Linked DNA regions of Desulfomonile tiedjei DSM 6799. The protein of the gene in region 1 interacts with the protein of each later gene in a pairwise test. Links are inferred from orthologs where the notes say so. Each region holds a gene or a part of one and is shown on either strand. Other genes may lie near its edges.

Region 1 (6,316 bases):
GAATGCGGCTATCATCTCCAGAGCACAACAGGCCAATCCGAAGCCCAGCGGCCACATTGATGATTTGCGAGCCCAATTCACGAACCATTCAAGGTTAGTAACATGAACCGTATCGTTCAAATGACTTTCTATTCCCATTCCAAAGCACCTTTTTTCCACACGTACACGAGACCTACCATGAGAACCAGCACAAAAACGAGCATTTCAACAAAGCCGAAAAACATCAGCTTGTCGTAAAGGGCTGCCCACGGAAACATGAAGATCAACTCGATGTCGAACACGATAAAAAGCATGCCCATGATGAAGAACCGCACAGAGAAGCGGCGTCGCGCACTCCCAATGGGGTCCATTCCGCATTCATACGGCATGAGCTTGATGCGAGTAGGGGTTCTTCGGGCCAATACCGTGGAGAGAACTATAATAGCCAAACCGATGAAGGCTGAGACCAGAAGAATCACTAGGACGGGAAGATAACTGTTTAACATGCCTCTTCTCCGGTCATAGTACTCCCTAAAGAGGGAGTGGGGCTCTACGATTGTTGTGACGATAAATTATAGATGCGAATGGGGCATCCGGGAACTTTTCACTGGAATATGATTTTTATCGTTTCGAGTGAGGAGATGTCAAGACCTTTTTCCCTACCCACCCTGTAAACTTTTGTCATTCTTGCCGAAAACGAAATGAATGTCAAGTCTCGTACCCCCACCCGGCTCGGACATCAGCTTCATCATGTCCGAGCATCTCTTGATGTTTGCGAGCCCCATTCCGGCTCCGAAACCCATGTCCCGAATCCATTCCGGCGCGGTGGAGTATCCAGGCTGAAGCACACGGGTGAGGTCTTCTATTCCAGGGCCGTGGTCTACTGCAGATATCAACAGCCTATCTTTTCGAATTTCGGCGACAATTTCTCCACCGACGTCCGTATGAATTACCAAGTTCATCTCAGCCTCGTACACAGCTACGGCCACTCTGCGCACGAGCGCGGGATCAACTCCGAGTCTCTGGAGGGATCGCTTGATCATACTTGAAGCTTTCCCTGCATTCGAGAAGTCCTTGTCGTCGACGACGTACCGGAGCACCAGGCTTGTATCGTCCGACACAATGTCCTCGAAAATATGACTGGCGCGATATGTGTGGAGTCTTTCGGCTTCTTTCTTCTGAAAACTGACGTCCATTTCATGGAGAAGCGCTCGGATAATGGTTCCTGTTGTAACAATTCCGACAAGTTTGCCGTCCTGATCCGTTACGGGGAGGCGACTGTGTCCTTTGCGGCCTAGCTGATTTATAGCTTCCGTGACAGGGGCATCTTTCAGCACGGTCTTAACGATGCGGGTCATATTGTCGATAACGCGCGTATCCATGCGACCGTTTTCCATGGCATCGATCAGGTCCGACATGCTGATGATTCCGACAATGCGGTCTCCATCCATTACGGGCGCGCCGGTGATCCGCTTCGTTCGCATCTCCTCTTTCGCTTCGAGCATGGGCATATCCGGGCGCAGAACGATTACATCGGACGACATGACCGATTCCACGCGCGTTGTGTAGATCAGTTCCTGGACTTTTGTGATTTCCTGAGACACCGTCGTTACCAGGAGTTGTCCTGAATTTTGACTCTCCCCAGGCCGGGCAATCCCGCCTGGTACAGTCTCCCGCACGCCTCGTACATTGTATAGCCGGTTGAAATGAGGGTCATTCCTGAGTCTCGTGCCAGATCTATAGTTTCCATGGGGGGTGTTTTATCGCGGACAAAAACAATGAGACTGATTCCTGCCATTTCGGCCGTTCGGACGACCTGCGGATTGGTGAGACCCGTCATAAGAACCATACCTTCGCAGCCGAAGGCCAATACATCACTCATCAGATCCGCAGCCCCGCCTCGAGGAATGTCTTCCGCCAGTTCGTGATTCTCCAGAATAATCCGCCCGGACAGTATTTGAACTATCTCACGGATTTTCATAAAAACTCCAGGCATGTACAGAGTAATGAAAGTGGATCATTTCAGCATTCTGCGGCTCGTGTGTCAAGCAAATGGCAGCAAAGGGAAGGGGGCTCGATCGAGCCCCCATTTTGGTTACAGTTCCGGGGCGCCGTACCAGGCGGAATCTCCCAATTCCATTTCAATACGAAGGAGTTGATTGTATTTGGCTATGCGATCCGTTCTCGATGCAGAACCCGTCTTGATCTGACCGGTTCCCAATCCGACAACGAGGTCGGATATGGTCGTGTCTTCCGTCTCTCCGCTTCTATGGGAAACCACCGAAGTATAGCAGGCAGTCTTCGCCAAGGTGACAGCTTCCATGGTCTCAGTCAATGTGCCGATTTGGTTGAGTTTGATGAGTATAGAATTGGCTACGGCAAGCTCGATTCCCTTTTGGAGGAGCTGTATATTGGTGACGAAAATGTCGTCTCCGACAATCTGAATCCGGTCCGAGAGAGCTTCGGTAAGCAGCCGCCAGCCGTCCCAATCGTTTTCGTCCAGGCCGTCTTCCAGAGATATTATCGGATAGCGATCCACCAGATCCCTGTAGAAGTCCACCATCTGGGCTGCGGTCTTTTCAGATTGGTCGGCTCCGAGTCGATACAAGCCATTCTTGTAGAAAGAGCTGGCCGCAGCATCCAGTGCTATGGCAACATCCTCGCCGGCAGCATATCCGGCCTGATCTATGGCTTGCATGATAACCTGCAACGCCTCTTCATTTGACTGAAGGTTCGGAGCGAAGCCACCTTCATCGCCCACTGCAGTATTGAGCCCTTTGGACTTAAGCACCTTTTTCAGGGTGTGGAAGATTTCGGCACCCATCCTCAGCGCTTCTCTAAAATTGGGGGCGCCGATGGGCATAACCATAAATTCCTGAATGTCTACATTGTTATCTGCATGGGCCCCGCCATTGAGAATATTCATCATGGGAACGGGTAAACGCCGCGCTCCTACACCGCCGATATAGCGATACAGGGGAATTTCCAATTCGTTTGCGCAGGCCTTTGCGGCAGCCAGGCTGACACCGAGTATAGCGTTGGCTCCGAGATTGCCCTTATTGGGAGTTCCATCAAGGTCGATCAGCCTTCGATCCAAGGATTGTTGGTCAAATGCATCCATGCCGAGTACCGCCGGACGTATCTCATGCATAACATTATCAACCGCCTTCAGGACTCCTTTGCCCAAATAACGGCTCGAATCGCCGTCCCGCAGTTCAACAGCCTCGTTCTCGCCGGTCGATGCACCCGAGGGCACGGCCGCGCGACCCATGCCAAAACCTTCCAGGACAACATCGACTTCGATGGTGGGGTTTCCCCTGGAGTCCAGGATTTCTCGGGCCGCTACGTCCACAATGTCAAATCTCATAGATCACCTCCAAAAAGTTGGGACTGGAAGAGTTCTCGCGATTATCTCGGCAACGCAGATACCTCCCCCTTGTGAATTATTCTATCAACTAATATCAACCTTAATCGGAAACCGTTTTCTTTTGAAGAGAAAACAACAAAGAAACTCTGAACTTTGTGGTATGCTGATTGTCTTTCGCTGAACAGTGGCGTTATCGCACATCTGTGGAGGAGCATGTGGGATCGAAACGAATACTGGTCATCGGTGGCGCAGGATACATTGGGTCGCATTTCGCACATTATGCACGGAAGGCCGGTTTTGACATCACGGTCATGGACAATCTTTCCAAAGGCCACCGCTCGGCGATTCGTGGAGCCGACTTCTTCAACGCGGATCTGAATGATTTTTCGGCTCTGGCGGATCACTTCTCAGATAATCATTATGAAGCGATTTTCCATTTCGCGGCAAGCTGCCTTGTGGGCGAATCCATGGCGGATCCTGCCCAGTACTATCGAAACAATATCGTGGCTGCATACAACATGCTCGAAGCCATGCGAGCTAGCCACCACGATAGAATAGTATTCTCTTCAACCTGTGCGGTTTATGGAATGCCGCGCACGTTGCCGCTTCGCGAGGATCATCTCAAAGATCCCATATCGCCCTACGGCAAAACAAAACTTGCTATAGAATGGATGCTCGAGGATTATTCTCGAGCGTACGGCATCCGGTCCGCATGCTTGCGATACTTCAATGCCGCCGGATGCGAACCTTCAGCCGGACTTGGGGAAGACCATCGTCCGGAATCTCATTTGATCCCAAATGTCGTGCGGTTTGCACTGGGCCTGGACGACAAACTGGTGATCTTCGGAAACGACTATCCCACATTCGACGGAAGTTGCATCAGAGATTACATTCATGTCACGGATCTGGCCAATGCGCATCTTCGGGCTCTCGACGCATTGGAAGACCAGGCGTTGATCAGATTGAATCTGGGAACGGGGTCGGGTTTCTCCAATTTTCAGATAGTGGACGCGGTAAGCCGCATATCAGGAACCGACCTGAATCCGGAAATCGGTCCGAGACGTCCGGGCGATCCGGCAGAGTTGGTCGCGGATCCTTCTGAAGCGTGGCGAATTCTCGAATGGCGGCCGGTACGGTCCGATCTCGATGCAATCATCTCGGAAGTGTGGACGTGGTTTTCCGAGCAGCCGAACGGCTATCCCGACTAATGTAGAACGGATCATCTATGGGTACTGTGTTAATAACCGGAAGTGCAGGATTCATCGGCTTTTTTGTGGCTTCGTCGCTGTTGGAATCCGGAGAGACCGTCATAGGAATCGACAATTTCAACTCCTATTATACCCCGGAACTGAAGCGGGCACGGACAGACATTCTCAGAAATTACACGAATTTTGTTCCTCTCGAGATGGATCTCGTGGAACGGGACGCCGTTAAAAGCTGTTTTGCAAAATATTCACCTGAAATAGTATTTCACTCTGCGGCTCAGGCGGGGGTGCGTCATTCTTTGAAAAATCCCCACGCGTATCAGCAATCGAACCTCGAGGGTTTCATTAACCTGATCGAAGAGGCGAAACAGACTGGCATCAAACGCTTCGTGTACGCATCCAGTTCCAGCGTATACGGCGGTAACACCAAGATGCCATACGCGGAAGACGATCCGGTAAATACTCCAGTGAGCTTATACGCGGCAACGAAGCGCGCCAACGAACTGATAGCTTACACGTACACCCATTTGTGGAACCTGCAGACCATCGGGTTGCGATTCTTCACGGTGTACGGCCCGTGGGGCAGACCGGACATGGCGTATTGGTCTTTCCTGGAAGCAATTCTTCACGATGAACCTATCAAAGTGTTCAATTTCGGGAAGAATAGACGTGATTTCACGTATATTGACGAGATCGTATCCGGAGTCATCGCAGCGTTAAGATCCGACCGTCTGGAACCGTACGAAATCATCAATCTCGGGAACAATACACCTGTGGAATTAATGGAGTTTATCGAACTCCTGGAATCGTTCGCAGGCAAGAAAGCTATCAAGGAGATGGTTCCGCCCCAACCCGGCGACGTTGTGGCTACGTATGCGGATATAACCCGCGCTCAATCCAAGCTCGATTTTCAGCCTCGGACTGCTCTCAAAGAGGGGCTGGAACGTTTTGTTTCGTGGTACCTCGAGAACAGGGATCTTGTTCGGAAGGTTCGAGAATTTCGCAGACAGAACAAATAACGCTAATTCATCTGCGTACAGTGTTTCTGAAAAGTCTTTAAGTCATCCATACCTACAAAGAAGATATTAGTAGCGCCCGGCGTCCCTGCCGGCGGAAACCAATTGATTTATTTGCATATTGTAGCCACCGGCACGGAGGCCGGTGGCTACAATTTTAGACGAATCGCTCTTCATAATTCGCTATTACTTTTTGAATCGCCAGAAAAGCGAAAACCCGGTCTTGAGAACCGGGTTATAATCGTGAATTGGTGCCGAAGAGGAGACTCGAACTCCTACAGGCTTGCGCCCACCAGACCCTGAACCTGGCGCGTCTACCACTTCCGCCACTTCGGCCTATCCTTTAAGTATTTGTCATTATCGGAGGACGCTGTCAAGGAGTAATCGGATTTTCAGCCGATTTTTCTACCGCGGAGTCTTCCGTTGCTATCCTGTCCATCGCATCTTGCAGGGCCTGAAGCGACTCGTGGAGATTGCGTTCGCTGAAGATTTCCAGGGTCAGTACTCCCCCAAAATTGGCGTGCTGAAGCTGTCTGACTACCGGGTCCAGCACGGACGGCGGCATAAGCGACAAACGCCGGTGATCGTGTTCCAGAAATCCGTGCAAGTGGACAATCCTGATCCTCTGGAGCCATGTTTTGAGGAGCGGAACGGGATCTTCTCCCAATTTCCATATGTGCCCGACATCCGCGCAACATGATACGGGAATTCTCTCCAGGACGGCATCAATGAGCTCAGGTCGATGATTT
Region 2 (6,372 bases), 1.2 Mb from region 1 along the record:
AGTTTCCGGTTCTTTATCTGCGGATGTTGCTTTCGACTCCCCTTCAGTAGTGAATCTTCGTTTATCACGTATAGTGAATTCAGATTTTTCAGATTCGTCCATCAGCTCCTCCAATGTATAAACAATTGTATAGATCGTACGGAATGATCCAAAAAATTCGTGATTGAGTCACGATCAAAGCGTCAGAAACCATCCCCCCAGATACCATGTCGCGGATTGGAAGGATTTCGACGCTCGAATTCTGCGAGAAGTTCCCGAGACACAGGATCGATGTGGGACGGAATGATAATCTGAGCTACCACATAGAAATCTCCCCGCTCTTTGTCCCTGATGGAAGGAAAGCCTTTATCCCTGAACCGAAAATTCGTTCCCGATTGGGTGCCTTGCGGAATCTTCAGCACGAGCCGCCCGTCCGGAGCCGGAACTTCGATTTTCGCGCCCAGAACTGCCTCGGAAATGGTTATGGGCAGTGTCGTAAAGATATCGTCACCTTCCCTCCGGAAAAAAGGATGTGGAGTAACCGTCACGTCAAGAAACAAATCTCCGGGAGGCCCCCCTCTCAATCCGGGCGCCCCCTGTCCTGGAACCCTGATCCTCGAACCGGAATCCACTCCCGCGGGAACGTGCACATTGATTTTTCGATCCATGACTGAAACGATAGCCGACACACCATGAAAAGCCTGGAAAAAGTCCACGGTCAGACGATATTCAAGGTCCGTGCCGCGAGCCGATCCTGATTTCCTGGTACGACGGTTACCGTCGGACTTAAAGAAGTCGGAAAAAACATCGTCAAAAAAACCGTAATCACCGGACCTCGAGAAGTTGCTGAAATCGAAATGGTACGTATTTCTCTTTTGACCGGGGCTGCCGTACCTGGTGCCGGAAAAATCGCGAAAGTGGCCATCCAAACCGTCATGACCGAAGGTGTCGTACATCCGTCGCTTTTCTCTGTCGGCAAGAATTTCGTACGCTTCGCTCAATTCTTTGAATTTGGCTTCGGCAGTTTTGCTATCGCCATTCATATCGGGGTGGTACAGTCGGGCGAGCTTACGATATGCCCGCTTGATCTCCTCTTCGGAGGCCGTCTTCCCCACACCAAGCACACTATAGGGATCGCGTTTTCGCATGTTTTGTCGCTTACTTCGGAATGTCTAGTATAGCTATGATCGGCGGAGATCAAAGGAGACACATCACCTGTATGCTGTGCTCAATGCCTCTCTCGGATTTGGGCAAAATTACCTCAAGGATACCATCCACATATTTTGCCACGGCATTCTCTACGTCGACATATCCGGGAATGGTAAAGCTTCTCTGAAAAAATCCCTGATTTCGCTCGATTCTATGATAATTCGAGATTTCAGGATCCTTGTCGGAAGGCCTTCGGCCGGAGATGACCAATGCGCTGTTACTGACTTCCACATTGATGTTTTCTTTGCCTACTCCCGGCAACTCCACCCTGAATATGTACGCTTCCTGCGTTTCCAGAATGTCAACAGCAGGGCACCAATATCCGGCACGAGGGAGACAGGATTCAGCCGATCCGGTGTGCATGATGCGATGTAACTTTTCCTGCATGTTTAGCAAATCTTTGATTGGATCCCATTTATTGAGAGTCATTTATTCCCTGCTCCCGAGTTAAGGTCTCAATTTTTCGGCATAATTCTTGTACTCTTGAGACAAGGTTAAGACTTTTTCCGCCTCTAGTCAAGTCCAAATAGGTGTCCCTACGACTTGGGCGGAGCTGCTATATATCCTTCTTTGCCGAGTTCCCGGAGCAGAAGAGAGCCCTTGCCCCGGGGCACCGATATGGAATGCACTAGAGGCGTTCCTTTTACCTCTGCCGGAAATATACCGGATGAGGGCCGTAATTTGGGATTCAACTCCATTATTTCACGGGCAGGCATGTTCAGAATTTTTGCTACTTTAGCGACAGGTAGATCTTTGGCCAGACGAATCCCCGCGACCTGATCGAAAACAAACGGGTGGGATTCCTTGAAATCGAGGCCAAAGTAACTTCTTTCAGAGGCAATGATCTTGAGCGCAATCCATCTCGCCACAAGTTCTTCCGCCGGTTCGGGAAGCGGCAAGTCCCAAAAGTCCCGGGTATTCCATTTCTGCATAGCTTCTTTGACCGTATTACGCCCAAGCATGTAAGCCGCAACGGTTATGAGCCAGTCCCCATTTCCCAACTCTTTTCGGATATCTTTGATCGTGTGGCTGAAGCATCGGGTTGACAATTCCAGATCCATGCGATCGTCATGCCATGTATCTTCCGACATTGCCACGCCTTCAGATGCGGAACAGACCTTCTCGAGGGACCACCAGCCCACACCGGCTTGCCGGGATTGCGATTTGAGATTTGCTCCGGATAGTATGGGAGAGAGCCAGACAAAATCTTTCGGAATGCCTTCCTTGGCCAGAATCTCTTCAAAAAGCCAGCTATAGCGATTCTTGTCCGAAAGCCAATCGGTGAGAACACTCCTTGCATCCAGGAGGAGGAAATTTATCTGAAAAAGGACTCTCGACTGTACATCCGGTCTCTGGAGGGGTACAATCCTACCGGCAAATGAGAATGGCTTCTCAAGCAGGGATGGAGGAATAGAATATCTGACGCAACTCGGGGAAGGTTCTTTCTGAGGTCCTCTTGCCTCGACCGATACTGCCAGCGCTTGGGCCATGAAAAGAACAAGCCCGACAACGACAATTCCGGTCCTTTTGCATTTAATGAGATTCCGGCTCCACTTGGATTCAAGAATCGTTCTATATTTCATAATCTCATCAGCTCGAACGGAGCACCCTGCGCTCGATCGAATTCTCGGGCTCCGCTATTTTTTCGCGGCACTCTCCTTTTCCAATTTCTTAAGTTTTTCCTGTACCACGATGTTTTCGGGATTCAGTTGGAGAGATTTCTTGTACGCCTCAACTGCTTCTGAACCGCGCTTTTTCTCGAGCAGCACGTCCCCCAGGTGTTCGGCCAAAATAGGGTCGGTCTGCACTTTTTCAATAGCTTTCAGGAGCAGATCCAGCGCTTCGTCGGTTTTTCCGGATTTGTACAAGACCCAGGCCAGCGAATCCATAATGTACCCGTCGTCCGGCTTCAGCTCCAGTGCTTTGCGGACAAGTTTTTCGGCTCTCCCGAGGTCTTTTCCGCCGACTGCAAGCGTATATCCGACGAAATTCAGAGCGCTCGCGTCGTCCGGTTTCTCCACGATGATTCTCTCCATTTCAACCAGTGCCTGTTGGCGACGCCCGCTTTTTTCCAGTGCATTTCCTTTTGAATAACGAATCCTGACATTTGTTGGGTCGAGTTCAAGAGCCTTATCGTACATCACGAGGGCTTCGGTATATCTGTTCAACTCCTCCAGAATCGAGCCCTTGATGTGAAAAAGGTCCGGTTCCTTAACATCCGTATCAATCGCTTCATCAACGTACCTGAGCGCTTTGCCGTAATCCTTTACTTTGAGAAACATCAGTCCCAGTATGATGCGGGAATGGAGAAAAGTAGGCTGGCCCTTGCGAATCTGGATAAATTCCTTTTCTGAATCGTCCAGTTTGCCCTGTTCTTTGAGCACCCTTCCCAACTGAAAACGGACCTGATCCCATCCGGGTTTTGTCAGGAGAATTTTCTGCAGAATTTCTATCGCTGTATCGTATTGTTTCTGTTCGGCCAGAATCATGGCCATTTTGATCTGAATTCCAAGATTTGAGGGGGCAAGTTTCGATAAATCTTCAAAAACCTGGTACGCCTCGGCGTATTTTTTCTGACTGGCCAAAGCCTGTCCGAGGTTGAGTCGAGACGTCACATTGGTAGGGTCAAGCTCGACGGATTCCCTGAAATGTTCTTCCGCTTTGGCGTGTTTGTTCATGAGCAGGTAGATGCCGCCAAGTTCCGTATGTACCTGAGCAGGATTTTCAACCCCTTTGTCCAGCAGAGATTCGAAGGTTTCTATTGCCTCGTCGAACTTTTTGCCTTCAACGAAAACTCTTCCCAGGTAAAAGAAACCTTCCTTTTCATCGGGAAACTGTTTCGTCATTTTCGTAAACGTCTTCTCAGCCTCTGGAAAAAGCCTCTGAGAGACCTGCAACGATCCGATGAAGACGTAGAGCTCTCGCTCGTCGGGTTTCAACTCCAGCGCACGACTGTATTCCTCTATGGCTTTATGACGATCCCCCGTGACCGTGAAGATTTTCCCCAGGAGCGTGAACGCTTCGTCATTGGTGGGTTCCAAAAGCACCGAAATGCGGGTCATAATGAGAGAATCGGCGATTTTTCTGTTCCTGGCCAGTACATTTCCCACACGCGTGTACAGGTACGATGAACCTGGGTCCAATTGGAGCGCTTTTTTCAGATTCCGGACTACACCTTCAGTATCTCCGGCAAGCTCCGCCTGTTCTGCAAGAATAAAGAAGAAACCGGGATCCTTTTCCAGATCCGGATACGTAATTGACTTGGCTTCAGGGACTTTGTTCTTGGCTTTGGCAGCGGAACAATAATCGGTGGCGAGCATAACGACCGCGCTCAGGGCTGCAATAATCAACAGCAATTTTCTCATGCTTTGACCTTCTCTTGAAAGTGAATGGTTCTGAATCCGGCCTGGTTGACTCATTCGCCCGTACGGCACTGTGTTTCCGCACTGCGAAGAAGGTTGATTGCGTCGGAATACGGCGGACGAAGGAATACCGCACTTCCGGCGACAAATATATCGGCGCCCGCACATATAAGGTCAGGCGCAGTCGAAGGAGCTACTCCACCATCCACTTCGATGCGAATGGGATATCCCGATTTGTCCGCCATCTCCCGTGCGGATCTTACTTTTTCCAGCATGGTGGGAATAAACGATTGACCTCCGAAACCGGGATTAACGGTCATTATCATGAGAATATCCAGTTCCGCAAGCACATATCTGACTGCTTCGAGCCCCGTTGAAGGATTTAGAGCGGCTCCTGCTTGCATTCCCAGCTCTCGTATACGCGTCAGAGTTCTATGGAGATGATGAGTCGCTTCGGGATGAACCGTCAAAATGTTTGCTCCAGCCGCGTGAAAATCTTCGAGGTACCTGTCAGGCTCAGCAATCATGAGATGGACGTCCAGCGGGATAGTCGCAATCTTCTTGCAGGCTTCCACAATCATAGGGCCAATCGTGATATTCGGCACGAAGTGACCGTCCATCACATCAATATGCAGGAAATCCGCCCCAGCTTGTTCGACCGCTTTAATTTCGTCGCCCAGTTTTGAGAAATCAGCGGACAAGATTGACGGGGATACAAGAATTCTACGATTCATACTATTTCCTTTGGGACATGGTAGGCCTGCGATGAGATTCTCTTCTCCGACAGATTTCGGCGATCATCCGGGAGTCCGTCGGGACAGGCTCGGGTCACTCGTCTGGAGACGGAAGCGCCAAAAAGACTCGGGTCTTTTAAAGCCGGTTTGCACTCCAATGTCAACACTGTCAGAGCTCGATGCCATCAAGCTCGAAGCCGCATTTCGGGCAGCGGCCTTCTTTAAGTGCGTATTTTTTTATGGAATATCCCACTCGATCGATCAAGAGCCCGGAGCATTCCGGACAAAAAGTCTTTTCCCCAGGGTCCCACGGAACGTTGCCGGTGTAGACATATTTGAGTCCCTCGTCAAGGCCGATTTGTCGCGCCTTTCGCAAGATTTCCACATCGGTGGGCGCAATATCCTGCTCTTTGTATTGCGGATAAAATCTGGAGACATGCCATGGAACATGTGCCCCGAGCTCTTTCCGTATGAATCGCGCGAGTTCGCGAATTTCGAGAAATTCGTCATTCAGCGAATGGATCAGGAGTGTTGTGACTTCCAACCAGATGCCCAGTTCACGCATGTACTTGAGAGAATCGAGGACTCCATCCAGCCTGGCTTTGCAATAGCGAACATAAAACTTATCGTTGAATGCTTTCAAGTCCACATTTGCCGCATCGATCAGACCTTTTGAATCGTCGAGCATGTCACGGGTCATGTATCCATTCGTCACGAATACGTTCAGGAGACCACGCCGATGAGCCTCTTCCATGGTCTCACGAGCCAACTCGTAGTAAATCGTGGGTTCCGTATACGTGTACGCAATACTGCGACAGCCGCTTTCCACAGCCATTTCCACTATCTGGGCCGGAGAATACTCCTCACCGATAATCCTGTCCCTGTCGCGAGGCATCTGGGAAATGGAATAATTCTGACAAAAAGTACAGAAGAAATTACAGCCTACCGTTGCTATGGAGAACGATTTGGTCCCAGGGGCAAAGTGGTACAGAGGCTTTTTCTCGATTGGGTCGACGTTGGTGGACACAACTTTGTCGTAGACCAGCGTGTATAAAGTGCCTTTCTGATTGAGACGTACCGAGCAAAGA

The links.
Region 2: the proteins of eno (region 1) and rpe interact in binary tests that used the Escherichia coli proteins (3 or more experiments, as listed by UniProt). The link is inferred for Desulfomonile tiedjei DSM 6799 from one-to-one orthologs.

What each region holds. Positions count from the first base shown.
Region 1 is NC_018025.1:3,242,724-3,249,039, reverse strand. Bases 1,211-4,065 are described here. They hold eno (phosphopyruvate hydratase), read right to left. Parts: upstream 3,347-4,065; coding sequence 2,075-3,346; downstream 1,211-2,074. Other genes in these bases: galE (UDP-glucose 4-epimerase GalE), read left to right, coding at 3,562-4,065; DESTI_RS13635 (DRTGG domain-containing protein), read right to left, coding at 1,589-1,960; DESTI_RS13640 (CBS domain-containing protein), read right to left, coding at 1,211-1,523. In the rest of the region: DESTI_RS13650 (NADH-quinone oxidoreductase subunit B), read right to left, coding at 1-138; DESTI_RS13645 (NADH-quinone oxidoreductase subunit A), read right to left, coding at 129-485; more of DESTI_RS13640, read right to left, coding at 639-1,210; more of galE, read left to right, coding at 4,066-4,554; DESTI_RS13620 (NAD-dependent epimerase/dehydratase family protein), read left to right, coding at 4,572-5,570; cobamide remodeling phosphodiesterase CbiR, read right to left, coding at 5,941-6,316. UniProt on the Escherichia coli protein: Catalyzes the reversible conversion of 2-phosphoglycerate (2-PG) into phosphoenolpyruvate (PEP). It is essential for the degradation of carbohydrates via glycolysis.
Region 2 is NC_018025.1:4,451,977-4,458,348, reverse strand. Bases 3,445-6,355 are described here. They hold rpe (ribulose-phosphate 3-epimerase), read right to left. Parts: upstream 5,285-6,355; coding sequence 4,604-5,284; downstream 3,445-4,603. Other genes in these bases: amrS (AmmeMemoRadiSam system radical SAM enzyme), read right to left, coding at 5,454-6,355; DESTI_RS18975 (tetratricopeptide repeat protein), read right to left, coding at 3,445-4,553. Also shown: DESTI_RS29140 (DUF1844 domain-containing protein), read right to left, coding at 1-102; DESTI_RS18990 (DnaJ C-terminal domain-containing protein), read right to left, coding at 183-1,127; DESTI_RS18985 (Hsp20/alpha crystallin family protein), read right to left, coding at 1,177-1,617; DESTI_RS18980 (lysozyme family protein), read right to left, coding at 1,725-2,771; more of DESTI_RS18975, read right to left, coding at 2,826-3,444; more of amrS, read right to left, coding at 6,356-6,372. UniProt on the Escherichia coli protein: Catalyzes the reversible epimerization of D-ribulose 5-phosphate to D-xylulose 5-phosphate.